DNA from 2 places in the Stenotrophomonas sp. 80084_Sma genome. Region 2 is predicted to be linked to the other one. Evidence: riboswitches for the same ligand, from Rfam matches in the RefSeq annotation. Region 2 holds a riboswitch; the other holds the start of a gene.
What was found. A riboswitch is a leader RNA that binds a small molecule or an ion and turns the genes downstream of it on or off. The one in region 2 is predicted to bind cobalamin.

Region 1: it holds a riboswitch for cobalamin, as region 2 does, so the genes downstream of both, btuB (TonB-dependent vitamin B12 receptor) here and ACZK3W_RS01005 (epoxyqueuosine reductase QueH) in region 2, are expected to answer to the same signal.

Annotation. Positions count from the first base shown of each region.
Region 1 is NZ_CM151177.1:496,166-504,041, forward strand. Features, by position in the region: gene dinB (DNA polymerase IV) at 1-60, shown strand, start outside; gene ACZK3W_RS02285 (MBL fold metallo-hydrolase) at 347-1,258, opposite strand; gene ACZK3W_RS02290 (NAD(P)-dependent oxidoreductase) at 1,344-1,982, opposite strand; gene ACZK3W_RS02295 (LysR family transcriptional regulator) at 2,091-3,020, shown strand; gene ACZK3W_RS02300 (class I SAM-dependent methyltransferase) at 3,017-3,808, shown strand; gene gph (phosphoglycolate phosphatase) at 3,873-4,529, shown strand; gene btuB (TonB-dependent vitamin B12 receptor) at 4,714-6,558, opposite strand; cobalamin riboswitch at 6,674-6,896, opposite strand; gene ACZK3W_RS02315 (histidine phosphatase family protein) at 7,039-7,617, shown strand; gene ACZK3W_RS02320 (TfoX/Sxy family protein) at 7,709-7,876, opposite strand, start outside.
Region 2 is NZ_CM151177.1:228,421-236,296, reverse strand. Features, by position in the region: gene ACZK3W_RS01025 (acyl-CoA dehydrogenase family protein) at 1-214, opposite strand, end outside; gene ACZK3W_RS01020 (CoA-acylating methylmalonate-semialdehyde dehydrogenase) at 229-1,734, opposite strand; gene ACZK3W_RS01015 (helix-turn-helix domain-containing protein) at 1,850-3,217, shown strand; gene ACZK3W_RS01010 (patatin-like phospholipase family protein) at 3,729-5,603, opposite strand; cobalamin riboswitch at 5,731-5,945, shown strand; gene ACZK3W_RS01005 (epoxyqueuosine reductase QueH) at 6,107-6,793, shown strand; gene pncA (bifunctional nicotinamidase/pyrazinamidase) at 6,849-7,475, shown strand; gene purU (formyltetrahydrofolate deformylase) at 7,764-7,876, opposite strand, start outside.

The sequences.
Region 1 (7,876 bases), 270 kb from region 2:
GGACTCGGTGGCTTCCGCGAAAAGGAGCCGGTGGTGCAGGGCGAATTGTTCGAGCACTGATCATTGTCGTGCCGACCAACGGTCGGCACCCACCAACAGCAGCAGGTTCCATCAGCAGCAGGTTCCGACAGATGGCGGGAAACTGTCGAAGGCGGGGTGGGTCCGGTTGCGGGGGCGTGAGCCGCATGGATGCGGCGACCGAGCTTACATGGACGTACTTGCAGCGCCCCCCGCAACCGGACCCACCCCGCCATCCCACGGATAGCCAACTGTTGCTGTTGCTTCGGCTGTTGCCGTTGCATTGAGCAGGTGCAGGGCGCAGCCCTGCAAAAGAAAACTCCCTACCTCATGGCCACTGCATCTCGCCCTTGGCCACCTTCGCACTCAACTCCAGCGACGCCACGCCCGCCAGCTTCGGGTAGCGCGCCTGCATCGCCTTCACCAGTGCCGCACTGTCCTTCGCCTTTGCCGCCTCAACATCGAACGCACGGATGTAGTCCGCGGTGAAGCGCAGCGCACTGGCATCCAGCGCCGCGCCCGGCGCGTAGTGCCCCGGCACCACCACCTTCGGCTTCAGTGCCTGCAGCCGCTGCAGGGTCTGCAGCCAGTCGGCATGTGACTTCGGCGTCTGCGTATCGGCCATCCACACGTGTTCACCGGCCACCACTGGAATGCCACCGACGATCGCGCGCAGCGACGGCACCCACAGCACCGTGCGGTCCGGCGTGGGTCCATCCAGGCCGATCAGCGGCAGGCGCTGGCCTTCCAGTTGCAGGGCATCGCCGTCCAGCACCTGCGGCACCACGATGCGCGCCGGCACGTCGGCGCCCATCTTCGGTCCCCAGTAGGCCAGCTTGCCGGCCTGGGTTTGCTGGATGTGGGCGACGGTCTGCGCAGTGGCGACGATGCGCGCCTGCGGGAACGCGTCCTGCAGCGTGGCCAGGCCGAAGTAGTAGTCCGGATCGCCGTGGCTGATGTAGATGGTGGTCAGCTGCTTGCCGCTGGCGCGGATCAGCTCGACCAGCTTGCGCGCGTCGCTGGCAGCAAACTGCGCATTGACCAGGATCGCGTCGTGGCGGCCTTCGATCAGGACCGAGGACACCGAGAACATCGCCTGCGGGCCGGGATGGAAGGTCTGCAGGTGCAGCTGGGATTTCGTGGCCGTGGCCGGCGCTGCGGCGGCCGGCGCGGCGAGCAGTGGCGCACTGGTGAAGCTGGCGGCCAGGGCGAGGGGAAGCAGCAGGGCAGCGGTACGCATGGGGCATTCCTTGTGGCGGACGGCGAGCCGAGCGTGGGCCTGGCTCACAGGTGGGTAGCGCCGGGCCATGCCCGGCGGTCTGGCATCAGTACGCCGCAGTGATGATCTGATTCGGGTACTGGTGCGCTTCCAGCTCGGCGACGAACGCCGCGCCGTAGTCGGCGTAGCTGATGCGGCTGTGGCCGCTGGCGTCGGCCAGGAACGCCTTGGGCTGTACGCGGTACTGGCCGCGCTCTTCACCCGGGCCGATTTCGGCGGCCGGCGAGAAGAAGGTCCAGTCCAGGTCATCCACTGCCTGCAGGCGGTTGAACGCCTCACGGTGGGCCAGTGCGTACGGCTTGTAGGCCTCCGGGAAGGTGGGGGTATCGACCAGCTGCACGCCGGGTGCGACTTCGAGGCTGCCGGCGCCACCGACCACCACCAGGCGGGGCACGCCGGCCTTGCTTGCGGCGGCGGCCAGCTGCGCGGCGATCTCGCCGACGCGGCCGATGTCATCGCCCGGGCGCGGGCCGTAGGCACTGGCCAGCACGTCGTGGCCGGTGATGGCGGCAACCAGCGCGTCCTGGTCATCCAGCGAGGCGATCACCGGATGGGCACCGGCCAGCTCGGCCGGGAGGTCCTGCGCGCTGCGCACGATGACAGTGAGTTCGTGGCCGCGGGCCAGCGCGTGGCGGGCGATCTGGCGGCCGATGTTGCCGGTGGAACCAACGAGGGCGATTTTCATGGCATGACTCCGTGGGGCGGTGTGGGGTGGGAATGGGGCCACTCTAGGCTGCTGCAGTTGCTCGAAAAACAGCGTATAACGCGCTTGTTTGTTGCATGGATCGAGCATATGGACCGATTGACCGCCATGACCGTGTTCGTCGAGGTGGCCGAGCGCGGCAGCCTCACCGCCGCCGCCGAGGTGCTGGACATGTCGCGGGCAATGGTCAGCCGCTACCTGGCCGAGGTCGAGAGCTGGCTGGGCGCTCGCCTGCTGCACCGGACCACGCGCCGGGTCAGCCTGACCGGCCCCGGTGAGGCGGCGCTGGCGCGCTTCCGACAGATGCTGGCGATCGGCGAAGAACTGCAGGGCGAGCTGGCCAGTGATGATCCCGAGCCGCACGGGACGCTGCGGGTGACCGCCAGCGTCTCATTCGGGCAGAGCCACCTGGCGCGGGCGGTGGCCGGCTTCGTCGCGCGCCATCCGGCGGCGCGCATCGAGCTGCTGCTGGTCGACCGCACCGTGAACCTGGTGGAGGAGCGGGTGGACCTGGCCGTGCGCATCGCGCGCCAGATCGATCCCAGCCTGATCGCACGGCGGCTGGCCACCTGCCGCTCGGTGCTGTGCGCGACGCCATCCTACCTGCAGGCGCGTGGCACACCGACCGCCCCCGAGCACCTGGCCGCGCACAACTGCCTGACCCACCACTACGTCGGCAAGAGCCTGTGGCAGCTGCACCGCGATGGGCGTTCGCTGTCGGTGGCGGTGGGTGGCAACATCAGTGCCAACGAGGCCTCGCTGCTGCTGGAGGCGGTGCGCGCCGGTGCCGGCATCGCCATGCTGCCGACCTACCAGGTGGCGCCGCTGCTGCGCAGCGGTGAGCTGATCGAACTGCTGCCCGAATTCAGCCTGGACGAACTCGGCATTCATGCCGTGTACGCGTCACGGCGCCAGCAGCCCGCTATCATGCGGCGATTCCTGGATTTCCTGGGCGAGTGTTTCGCCAGCCCGGCCTTCCAGGATCTGGATTGGCGCCCACCGGGCAAGGAGAACACATGAACCATGGACAGGCCTTGATCGACCACAACCGTGCTGCCTGGGACCGCCAGGCCAGCGAAGTGCGCGAATGGTCGCGCCCGGTGGAAAGCTCAACGATTGCCGCCGCGCGCGAAGGCCGCTGGCAGGTGCACCTGACGCCCCGCGCGTTGCCACTGGACTGGATGGGTGATGTGCGCGGCCGTCGCATCCTGTGCCTGGCGTCGGGCGGTGGACAGCAGGCACCGGTGCTGGCCGCTGCGGGCGCTGACGTCACCGTGTTCGATCTCTCCGACGGGCAGCTGGAACAGGACCGCAGGGTCGCCGCGCGCGATGGCCTGCAGCTGCGCACCGTGCAGGGCGACATGCGCGATCTGCACGTGTTTGCCAACGACAGTTTCGATGTGGTGTTCCACCCGATCTCGAACCTGTACGTGCCTGATGTGCGCCCGGTGTGGACCGAGTGCCGCCGCGTGCTGGCACGCGATGGCATGCTGATGGCCAGCTTCTACAACCCGGTGCTGTTCGTTGGCGCGCGCGATCCGCAGCTGGATGCACAAGGCCTGATCCGGCCACAGTACGCCATTCCCTATTCGGACCTGGAAGACCTGGCGCCGGCCGAGCGCGAGGCGAAGCTGGCACGGGGTGACGCGCTGACCTTCGGCCACAGCCTGACCGAACTGATCGGTGGTCAGCTCGATGCCGGCTTCATCATCGATCGCTTCATGGAAGACTGGCAGCCGCAGCCGCGCTTCCTGATCGATCGCTATCTGCCCACCTTCCTGGCGACCCGCGCGCGCCGGATCGGCTGAGGCGGATCGGCGCAAAAACCAGCGGCGTACAATGGACGGCCCCACGTCATGCAGGTGCCGTCCCTTGTCGTATCCCTATCCGCTGGTCGTGTTCGACCTTGATGGCACGCTGGTCGACAGCGCAGCTGATATCGCCGAAGCACTGAACCGCACGCTGGAGGACATCGGTGTGGCACGCGTGCCGGAAACCACGGTGCTCGGTTGGATCGGCGACGGTGTGCGCCGCCTGGTCGAACAGGCCGTGCATGCGGCCGGCCGCGAGGTGGACCTGGCCGAAGTGATGCCGGTGTTCATGGTGCACTACCGTGAGTGCCTGCTGCGCAGCCCGCGTCTGTTCGATGGCGTGGCTGAAGCACTGGCGCAACTGCGTGCGCGCAACGTGCCGCTGGCGATCTGCACCAACAAGCCCGAAGCGCTGGTGCCACCGCTGCTGCAGCACCTGGGCATCGGTGATGCGTTCGCGCTGGTGTTGGGCGGCGACTCCATGCCGCAGCGCAAGCCCAGTGGTGAACCGCTGCGGCATATCGCTGCGCACTTCGGGCTGCCTGTAGAGGCGTGCCTGATGGTCGGTGATTCGTTGACCGACTGCCGCGCCGCCGAAGATGCGGGCATGCCGATCGCACTGGTGCGTTACGGCTATCCGCGTGGCCTGGACCTGGCCACCGCGCATGCGGTGGCGGTGATCGACGACCTGCGTGAGTTGCCGGGGTTGCAGGGCTGATGCAACGGACATCCCTGGTCGCCGGCCGGTAACCCGGGCTGACGAAATGGGTAGTGCCGGCCGCTGGCCGGCAATCCCGGATCGGCGCATTGGGTAGTGCCGGCCGCTGGCCGGCAACCCGGGATGCGTTGCCGAAGGTCATGGTAGTGCCGGCCAGCGGCCGGCACTGCCATGACCGTCGCGGTCACTTCGGCTGGTAACGCACGCTCAGCTGGTACTCGCGGCCCGGCTGGTTGAACCACGCCACGGTTTCATACGTGCGGTCGAATACGTTGGCGGCGCGCGCCAGCAGCGACCACGACGGCGTCAGCGCGTACTCGGCGCGCAGGTCCAGCGTGCCGTAGCCGCCAACCTTCACCGAGTTGCTGGCGTTGTCATAGCGCTTGCCCGCACCCTGCACGGTCAGGCCGGCGCGGACGTCACCGAAGCGGCGGTCGACGTCCAGGCGCGCGGTCTGCTGCGCACGGCGCGGCAGCCAGTTGTCGAACTGGGGGCTGCCATGGGTGCGGTTGCGCGGGTCGGTGTAGCTCAGCTGCGCGTTGATGTCGAAACCGGCCAACAGCACGCCACCGGTCAGCTCGGCACCGCGGATGCGCGCCTTCTCCACCTGCTGCATCTTCATCGTGGACGCATCGTAGGTGATCAGGTCATCGATGCGGGTCTCGTACACATCCAGGCCCCAATGCCAGCCCTGGCCCTGCTGCGAAACACCGAGATTGGCGCTCTTGGACTTCTCCGGGTTCAACGTCGGCACCCCGCTCCACGGGTCGTACAGGTCGCTGAAGGTCGGCGCCTTGAACGCCGTGCCGTAGCTGGCATTGACGCGCAGGCCGTGCTCCAGTTCCATCGCCCAGCCCACGCTGCCGGTGGCATGGTTGCCGAACTGCTGGTTGTCGTCATTGCGCGCGCTGACCTGCAGCTGGTGGCGGCCGAAGCGGCCCTGGTACTGCACGAACACACCGGTGTTGCGGCGGCTGTCGACGAGATATCCGGCGCTGCTGCCGTCCAGGTTGTCTTCGCTCCAATCCACGCCTGCACTCAGCAGCTGGCCCTCGGCCACGCCGAAGTCGCCCTGCAGCGAGGCGCTGTCACGATGGGTCTGGGCGCTGCCGAACACCCCCGGTGCGCCGAAGTTGTCCGACTCGTTGTCACTGCGGCCGACGTTGGCTGTGAAAGCCAGGCGTTCAGACGGGGTGTAGCGCACTTTGCCAGCGAGCACCTGCTGGCGGGTTTCCGAATAGTTGTAGTAACCGTCGTAGTGGTTCTTGCCGTCGGCGCGCAGTGCGCTGCCTTCCACGGTCCACTGGTCGTTGAAGCTGTAGCCGCCGCGCAGGCTCTTGGACAGGTTGCGGTAGCCGTCGCGGTCGTGCTCGTCGGCAAAGCAGCCTGCGGTGAACACCGAGGCGGAGCCGCGGCAGGCATCGATGCCGTCGGAATGCTGGTAGGCGATGTCGGCGCCGAACCAGCCGCGTTCGGTGCCACCGCCGATGCCGCCGCTGGCTTCGCGCAGGCCGTTGCTGCCACCGCCGAGCTGGAAGTGCGGAGCGAAATCGCCCTGGTTGCGGCGGGTGAAGATCTGGATCACGCCACCAATGGCGTCGGCACCGTACAGGCTGGACTGCGGGCCGCGCACGATTTCCACGCGTTCGATCTGCGCCAGTGGCAGGTCCTGGTACATGGCCAGGCCGAGGTCGGCACTGTTGATGCGCACGCCATCCACCAGCACCACGGTGTGGCCCGAGTTGGTGCCGCGCAGGAACAGCGAGCTCTGCTTGCCGAGGCCGCCGGAGTTGGTCAGGTTGATGCCGGCGCGGCCGCGCAGCAGTTCCTGCAGCGAGGTGGCCTGGCTGGATTCGATCTGCGCGCGGTCGATCACCTGGGCCGGCGCGATGCTGTCCTGCAGGGCGATCGGGGTGCGGGTGGCGGTAACCAGGATCTGGTCGAGCGCGGTGGTGTCATCGGCCGCCTGGGCCAGCGCGGGCAGGGCGGCCAGCACGGCCAGGGACAGCATTCGGGACTGCAGCTTCATGGGGGACTCCAGGTGCCACGCACGCCCGCGTGGCGAAGGGGAGGAGCCGCGAAGGCAGGCATGCGCCGACGCCGCAGCGCAGGCTGCGGTCATCCAGCGCCATGCCCACCGCATCGCGACCTGAGGCTTCCTGGCCGGTCTCCGGGCTTGCCGCCGGGTGGCGCGAGGCCACCGTCCAGGCGCCTTCCCATGCCTGCGGCACAGTGGCGTTGTTGCCTGGAACTGACGTGCTTACCGTTGCGGGGGCAGCGCCGGCATGGCGTGGAAACACGCGTCACCGGCTTCCCGTTTCAACCTGCCGGCCGTGGCCGCAGGTCACCTGGAAGTGCGCGCAGTCTACGGCATCGCAGGCGGCCCGTAGCGTCGAGCCTGCTCGACTGCCTTTGCTGTGCCCTTAGAATGGTCCCTCGATCCCGTGGTGCCGTTGCCGATGTCCGCCCGTTTTCCGCTTTTCCCGCGTTGCCTGTACAGGACGCACGCATGATCCTCGACCTGGTCCGCCATGCCGGCAACGGTCGCGATGAGTTCCTCGATGGCCGCAGCGATCCACCGCAGCTGGCCCGCCTGCCGCAGGAACTGGTCGACGCCTACGCTGCGCAGCCCTGGGAGCGGGTGATCAGTTCGCCGCGGCTGCGCTCGCTGCACACGGCGATGGCCCTGGCCACCCCGCGCGGGCTGGACGTGGAAGCGGACGAGGAATGGGAAGAGCTGGATTTCGGCGAGTGGGACGGACAGTCGCTGTTCGACCTGCCGGAGGATGCATTGGCGGCCTTCCATGCCGACCCGCATGCATTCCCGCCGCCGAACGGCGAAAGCTGGGGCCACTTCGAGCGGCGCATCGCGCGCGCGCTGGATCGCCTGCTTGATGATGACGATCCGGTGCCGACGCTGGTGGTCAGCCACGGCGGCCCGCTGCGCATGGTGCTGTCGCAGGTCTGCGGCCTGCCGATGTCGCTGTGCTGGGCCCTGCGTATTGACCACGGCACACGCCTGCGGGTGTGGCTGGAGCGCGGCGAGGTCGGGCTGGTGGGCGAACTGCTGGAGCTGCAGCAGCCCTGACCGCACTCGCCGGGCATGACCCGGCGCTACCGATCCCGCATCACAGTGGTAGTGCCGGCCGCTGGCCGGCATCCCCAGGAACGCGGAGGCCTCAATCCTCGTCCGCGCGCTCGGCCACGCTGTCCTCAGCGTCGTCGTCAGCATCGAAGCGCTGCTCATGCACCGGGCCCGAAGCGGGGCCGGCCGCCTTCAGCGGATGCGCAGTGATGCGCGCTTCGTAATCCTGCACCAGCGCCTCACGCTGCGGCTCGCTCAGTTC
Region 2 (7,876 bases):
CCAGTCGGCTCAGGCCGCTGCCGCCCACTTCCGGGTCCATGTACAGGCCGCAGAAGCCCAGTTCACCGGCCTTGGCGATCGCCTCGCGCGGAAAGATGCCCTCCGCATCCCATCGCGCGGCGTGCGGCGCCAGTTCGGCCTGTGCGAAGTCGTGCGCCGCCTCGCGGTACGCCTGCTGCGCTTCTTCCAGTTCCGTCGTCATCGAGTGGCTCATGGCTGCTCCTGCCGTTACTTCAGGCTGATCGTGGTGTTGACGCCGTGGCTGAGCGTCTCGTCATCGAACCAGCGCGCGGTGACCGTCTTGGTCTGGGTGTAGAACAACACCACCTGCTTGCCATACGGACCCAGGTCGCCCAGCTTGGACGCGCGCGAACCGGTGAACGAGAACAGCGGCACCGGCACCGGGATCGGCACGTTGATGCCGACCTGGCCGACGTCGATGTCTTCCTGGAATTTGCGCGCGGCGGCGCCGGACTGGGTGAACAGTGCGGTCCCGTTGCCGTTCGGGTTGCTGTTGACCATCGCGATGGCCTCTTCCAGCGTCTCCGCTTCGAGGATGACCAGCACCGGCCCGAAGATTTCTTCCTGGTAGATGCGCATGTCGGTGGTGACACCGGCAAAGATGGTCGGACCGACAAAGTTGCCCTTCTCGAAACCATCGACCTGCGGCTTGCGGCCATCCAGCACCAGCTTGGCGCCCTGCTCCACGCCCGACGCGATCAGGCCTTCCACGCGCTCGCGGGCGCTGCAGGAAATGACCGGACCGACGTCGGTGCCGGCGACGGTGCCGCCGCTGACCTTCAGGGTCTTGGCCTTGGTGACCAGGTCCTGCACCCAGTTGCGTGCTTCACCGACCAGCACCAGGGTGGAGGCGGCCATGCAGCGCTGGCCAGCGGCACCGAAGGCGGCACCGACCATCGCGTTGAGGGTCTGCTCCTTGTTGGCGTCCGGCAGCACCACGGCGTGGTTCTTGGCGCCCATCATGCACTGCACGCGCTTGCCGGCCAGCGAGGCACGGTTGTAGACGTGGGTGCCGACGCGGGTGGAACCGACGAACGACACGGCCTTGATGTCCGGGTGGTCGCAGATCGCGTTGACCACTTCCTCGCCACCGTGGACGACGTTCAGCACGCCCTTCGGAATGCCGGCTTCCAGCGCAAGCTCGACCAGGCGCATGGTGACCATCGGGTCCTGCTCGGACGGCTTGAGGATGAAGGTGTTGCCCGTTGCAATCGCCATCGGGAACATCCACAGCGGGATCATCGCCGGGAAGTTGAACGGGGTGATGCCGGCGCACACGCCCAGCGGCTGCATGATCGTGTAGGTGTCCACGCCATTGGCCACGTTGTTGGCCAGTTCGCCCAGCTGCAGGTTGCCGATGGCGGCGGCGTGCTCGACCACTTCCAGGCCGCGGAACACATCGCCTTCGGCGTCCGGCAGGGTCTTGCCCTGTTCGGCGGTGAGGATGTGGGCCAGCTCGCTCATGTTCTCGCGGATCAGCTGCTGGTACTTCAGGAAGATGCGCGCACGGGTGCCAATCGGGGTCTTGCGCCAGGTCTTGAAGGCTTCCTTGGCGGCGGCGACGGCGGCGTCCACTTCGCCGGTGGTGGCGAACGGCACCTTGGCCAGCACGTCCTGGGTGGCCGGATTGATCACGTCCTGCCAGTGGGAGGTGGCCGATTCAACGAACTGGCCATCGATCAGCATGCGGATACGGGGCGCTGCAACAGTCATGACGACAATCCCACAGGGTGCGAAAGATGCTTGGCATTATTCACAGCACCCACCTCGATTTCCGGGCTGAATCCGCTTAATCTGGCCAACACGCCAGACGATTCATGTTAATTCTGTGAATTATTCAGCCCCCCAGCGACAACTTGGCCTGCGCCTGCTGCGGCTGCGCGAGCAGCGCGGCTACAGCCAGGCGGATCTGGCACGGGCGCTGGGGCTGTCGGCCAGCTACCTGAACCAGATCGAGCGCAACAAGCGCCCACTGACGCCGGCCGTGCAGAAGAAGCTGGGCGAGGTGTTGGGCGATGTTTCCGCCCTGTTCGACGACGATGAGCCCGCCGCGCTGCAGGAAGCGCTGGGCGAGACCCTGCGCGACCTTGGCCTGGCCGAGGTCAGCGCCACCGAACTGCGCGCGCTGGCCGGCAACCTGCCGCAGGTCAGCCGCGCGCTGCTGGACCTGCACCGCCGCCACCTGGCGCTGCGCGAGCATGCCGCCGCGCTGGAATTCCAGCTGGGCGAGCCCGGCGCCGGCAGCACCCTGCCCGCTGGCGATCAGGTGCGCGAGTTCTTCAACCGCATGCACAACCACATTCCCGAGCTGGACGAGCTGGCCGAGCAGCTGTTCGCCGAGTGGGGGCTGTCGCCCGGGCACGTGGCACCGCGGCTGCGCCAGCTGCTGGCCGACCGCCATGGCGTGCTGGTGGAAGTGGCCGCACTGCAGGCCGGGCGCGAAAAGCGGCAATACGATGCCGGTGCGCGGCGGCTGTGGCTACCCGATTACCTGGAGCCCGGACAGCAGGCGTTCCAGATGGCGGCCGAGCTGGCCCTTCATGGCTACCTGCCGCAGATCGATGCGGTGGTGGCGCGCGCAGGGTTTACCGATGAGGCACGCATCGCGCAGGCGCGGATTGGTCTCTCCAACTATTTCGCCGGCGCGCTGGTGATGCCGTACATGCGCTTCCTGCGTGCGGCCGAAGCCAGCGGCTACGACATCGAGCTGCTGGCGCATCAGTTCGGCGTCGGCTTCGAAGCGGTTTGCCACCGGCTGAGCACGCTGGCACGGCGCAGCGCACCCGGCCTGCCGTTCTTCTTCATCCGCGTGGACCGCGCCGGCAATGTGTCCAAGCGTCATTCGGCCACCGATTTCCACTTCTCGCAGGTGGGCGGCTCGTGCCCCCTGTGGATCGTCTACGAGGCGTTCAACCAGCCCGGCCGCATCCTTACCCAGACCGCGCGCATGCCCGACGGGCGCCGCCATTTCTGGCTGGCGCGGCAGGTCAGCAGCGGCCCGGTCGGCCATGGCCAACCGCGGAAGACGTTCGCGGTGGCGCTGGGCTGCGATCTGCAGCATGCCGAGCGGCTGGTGTATTCATTGGGGCTGGATGTGCAGAGCCCGGGTAATTCGGTGTCGATCGGACCGGGGTGCCGGGTGTGCCCGCGCGAGGACTGCATGCAGCGCGCATTCGCGCAGTTGCCGGGGCGGTAGGGTTGGTTCGGCAGGGCTGCGCCCTGCACCTGCTTCAATCCAAGGCAACAGCAAAAGCAACAGCGGGCTTTCCGTGGGATGGCGGGGTGGATCCGGTTGCGGGGGACGCTGCAAGTCCCCCTCCGGGGCCCGGCCCAGCCGCTGGCGGCTGTGCGTTCGGGCGCTTGCGAAGCAATGCTTCGCAAGCAAAGCGCCCTCACCCATGTAAGCTCGGTCGCCGCTTGCTCGTGTGCGCAGTCCTGCGCACACGGCAAGACCGGGGTTGGGCGTCCTGCCCAACCCGCCCGAGGCATGCCTCGGGCCCATGCGGCTCACGCCCCCGCAACCGGACCCACCCGCCTTCGACAGGTCTCCGCGAGCTGTCGAAACGGCATCCTTTGCTGCTGTGGGTAGGTGTCGACCTTGGTCGACACGGTGGATCCACGTCGTGCAGGGATGCTCTTCGATGAATGTTCGAAATATTCGATTTCGATGGGGTTCCATCCACGCATGGCGTGGATCTACTACCGGGTCAGTAGATCGGCGTCACCTTCATCTGCGGCAGCGGGCGCGGTGCGCCGTCGGTGAGGTCCGGGCCGAGGTCCTCCCAGGTACGTCCCTGCTCGACCATCAGCCCCCACAACTGCTGCGATGCCAGCCGCTTGTCTTCCGAGCCCAGCTTGTACGACGGTGGCGTCGGCTGGCCACTGGCAACCATCGAGTACGCCGCGCGGTAGGCCAGTACCTGCTGCGCCGGGTCGTCGGTGCGCGCCACTTCCAGCGTGTAGCGCTGGTAGGCCGAGGCCAGGTTGCGCCAGCGGATCCAATAGTGGTTCTCGAACGAGAACGAACAGAAGCGCGCACCGGCCAGGCTGCCCTTGTCGGCGATGCGGGTCAGCACGTCCTGCGGCATGTCCAGGTTCATGCCGCCCTCGTCGCCCTGCAGGCTCACATGCACGATGCGGTCGCGGTAGCCCGGGGCACGCGCCTGCAGCAGGTCGCGCCAGTTCTGCATGGTCGCCACCACCGCGAACAGGAAGCGGCCCAGCTCGGCGGCCGCCAACGGCGTGGCGATCGACTGGTAGGTACGCTGCCAACCGTGGCGGTTCTCGGTGGGCAGGAACACAGCATGTTCCAGCGCCTGTCGGCCACTGCTGCCGTGGCTCACGTCTTCGGCGTGCTGCGGGTAGACCAGATTGATGGCGAAGGTCGGCCAGCGCGGCAACGCGGCATCGAACAGGTGGATCGGGAAGTTGCTGCTGATGCCACCATCGGAGAACCAGCAGATGCGGAACGCGGTGATCACCGGTCCGCAGGTCTGCCCGGCACTGGTCAGCCCTTCCATGCTGTCGGCGACGTTGTGCTCCTGGTCGGCCGCAGGTGCGGTCGGTTCACAGCGACGCTCGCGGCGTGAGGGCTCATGCAACGGCACCGCGCTGATCAGCAGCGGGAAGCTCAGGCTCATGCGCGTGGCCACCAGCACCGGCAGCTTCGGGCCCTGCGGCAGGTGGTAGTACCGGCGCCCATCCACCTCCAGTGGCGGGCCGGCCTGCGTCACCAGCCACTGCACCACGCTGGCCGGAAACAGCTGCTCGAACTCCTCGCGCAGGAACCAGAACTGCGCGCCGCCCAGCGGCAGCGTGCGCGGCTCGTTGTGCGACACACAGGTGGTGATCATCTGCAGGCTGATCGCATGCGGGCTGTCCGGCTCGCCGGCATAGCGCGGCGCATCGTGCAGGTCGGCGAAGGTGAGCGGTGCATCCAGCGGCTTGCCGGACAGCTGCTGCAGGCATTCATGCAGCCACTCGGTCAACGCCGGCGTGCGTGCATCGCGGCCGAGGCCGCTGCACAGGCCCAGCAGGTTACGGCGCGCCACCCGCGCTACCCGCAGCGCGGCACCGGCCACGCCGGCACCGTACGCGCACAGCAGTGATGGCAGCAGCGTGGCGGCCACGCCGCTCCAATCGCCGCCCCACCAGCCCAGGCCGAGCAGCAGCGCCAGCGACACCAGCACCTCCAGTGGCGCAATCTCGAACACCGCGATGGCCAGGCACAGCAGCTTGTGTGGCAGGCGGGCATTGCCGGTCAGCACCACCAGCAACCGGTAGGCGGCGCGCGCCCCCCGTGCCGGCTGGAACAGGCTGTAGATGAAGCCGCGCCGCGACAGCTGCGCCGACACCGCCGACAGCCCGCCGTAGCCGGCATCGCCGGGCAGGTGCTCGCCGGCCTGCTGGCGGCGATCACCGCATGCCGCCGCGGCCGCTACGGCTGCAGCGATGGCGCCGGCCGAGGTGCCGCCGATGCTCTTGAAGCGATACTCGCGCGCCAGCGCCAGTACCGCATTGGGGTACACGATGCCGCTGGTGATGCCGCCTTTCATGACCAGATCGCAGTACTTCGCCGCCACGAGCCACCTCCCGTCTGTCGGTGCCCAGTATGGCAAGAGGCGCTCTCACAGCCTGAGAAGCGAGCCACAGCCCTGCGCTTTCATTGGCCCTTGACCATTGGCCTCGACGCGTCCACCGTTGGCACGCCGAAGGTATCCCTGCCGTGGCCTTGATGGCGGCAGGGATTTAAACGGGAATCCGGTGAAGGCGCCTCGCGCGCCCATTCCGGAGCTGCCCCGCAGCGGTGAATGGAAACGAATCCTGCCAACAGCACTGGGCTCACGCCTGGGAAGCGGCGGGTAGTAGGTGGGCTGCGGCCCGTGTCCATCAGCCCGAATACCGGCCCCGGCCGGGGGACACGACCGTCCCCTGACTCGACCTGGAATCTCCGCGGGGAGGTTGCCGGGGCCGTCGTTGTCCTGCGCGTGCAGGCGATGCGGCCGCGCGCGTCCTGTTCACGGTATCCGGCCAGCCCTGTTCACCCACGCGCTGATGCATGGGCCACCGCCGTTGCCGGCGGTCCATGCGGTACCTGACGATGACCGAGCTCCAACGCCCCACCCTGACCCTGCCCGCCGACGGCAAGCGCCTGCTGCTGCATTCGTGCTGCGCGCCCTGTTCCGGCGAAGTAATGGAGGCGATCACCGCCTCCGGGATCGACTACGCGATCTTCTTCTACAACCCCAACATCCACCCGGTGAAGGAGTACGAGCTGCGCAAGCAGGAGAATATCCGCTTCGCCGAACAGCACAACATTCCCTTCATCGACTGCGATTACGACACGGACAACTGGTTCAGCCGTGCACGCGGCATGGAGAACGAGCCCGAGCGTGGTATCCGCTGCACGATGTGCTTCGACATGCGTTTCGAGCGCACCGCGCTGTATGCGCACGAGCACGGCTACGACACCATCAGTTCGTCGCTGGGCATCTCGCGCTGGAAGAACATGGCGCAGATCAACGACTGCGGCATCCGTGCCGCGTCGCGCTATGAAGGCCTGCAGTACTGGGACTACAACTGGCGCAAGGGCGGCGGTGCCAGCCGCATGATCGAGATCAGCAAGCGCGAGCAGTTCTACCAGCAGGAATACTGCGGCTGCGTGTACTCGCTGCGCGATGCCAACCGTCACCGCCGCGAGAATGGCCGCGAACGGATCAAGATCGGCCTGCTGTACTACGGGCAGGACGCTGAGACGCCGCAGGGCGATTGACGTGTGGGCATGGGGCGGCCACGCTGGTCGCCCCTTCTGCTGTACCGGAACTGCCATGACCGCCCTGCCCGCCGATGTCGCCCTGCTGGTGATCGACCTGCAGCCGGACTTCATGCCCGGTGGCGCGCTGGCCTGCGACCAAGGCGATGCGCTGGTGGCACCGATCGCCGATCTGCTGGCACAGCGCCGCTACCGCACCGTGGTGGCAACACAGGACTGGCACCCGGCCGACCATGCCTCGTTCGCCAGCCAGCACCCCGGCCAACGCCCCTTCGAGACCATCCTGCTGCACGCGCAGCCGCAGACCCTGTGGCCGGACCACTGCGTGCAGGGCAGCGCCGGTGCCGCGCTGCATCCGGGCGTGGACTGGACCGTGGCCGACCTGATTCTGCGCAAGGGCACCCGCCAACAGGTGGATTCATACAGCGCCTTCCGCGAGAACCATGGCCCCGATGGCGAGCGCCCGGCCACCGGCCTGGCCGGCTGGCTGCACGAACGCCGCATCCGCGAAGTGCACGTGTGCGGCCTGGCCCGCGACTACTGCGTGCTGTGGAGCGCGCAGGACGCGGTGAAGTCCGGCTTCCGGGTGAAATTCCTGTGGGAGCTGACCAAGCCGGTGACCGACGCCAACGACGCGATGGTGCGTGAAGCGCTGGGCAAGGCGGGGATTTCGATCGCCTGAGGCGTGACCGCCGGGCATGGCCCGGCGCTACCGCGCACGTCGCTTATGCCGCTTGCGCGCTCCTGCCCACGACAACACAATCGATTCATCCAGCCCCCTAACTACGCCCCCCCTACAGATCGCGGGACGGCCGAACCGGGGGCTTTTCATTGGATGAAATCAGGATTCGGTAGTGCCGGCCGCTGGCCGGCAACCTCGGGATCTCTGCAGTTGCCGGCCAGCGGCCGGCACTACCGGATAGCACCCGTGGTAGCGCCGGGCCATGCCCGGCGGACGCGGGATGGGCGATTACCGGAACACGACCGTACGGTGCCCGTTGAGCAGGATGCGGTGTTCCACATGGCGGCGCACGGCGCGCGCCAGCACCAGCGATTCGGTATCGCTGCCCAGCCGCACCAGCT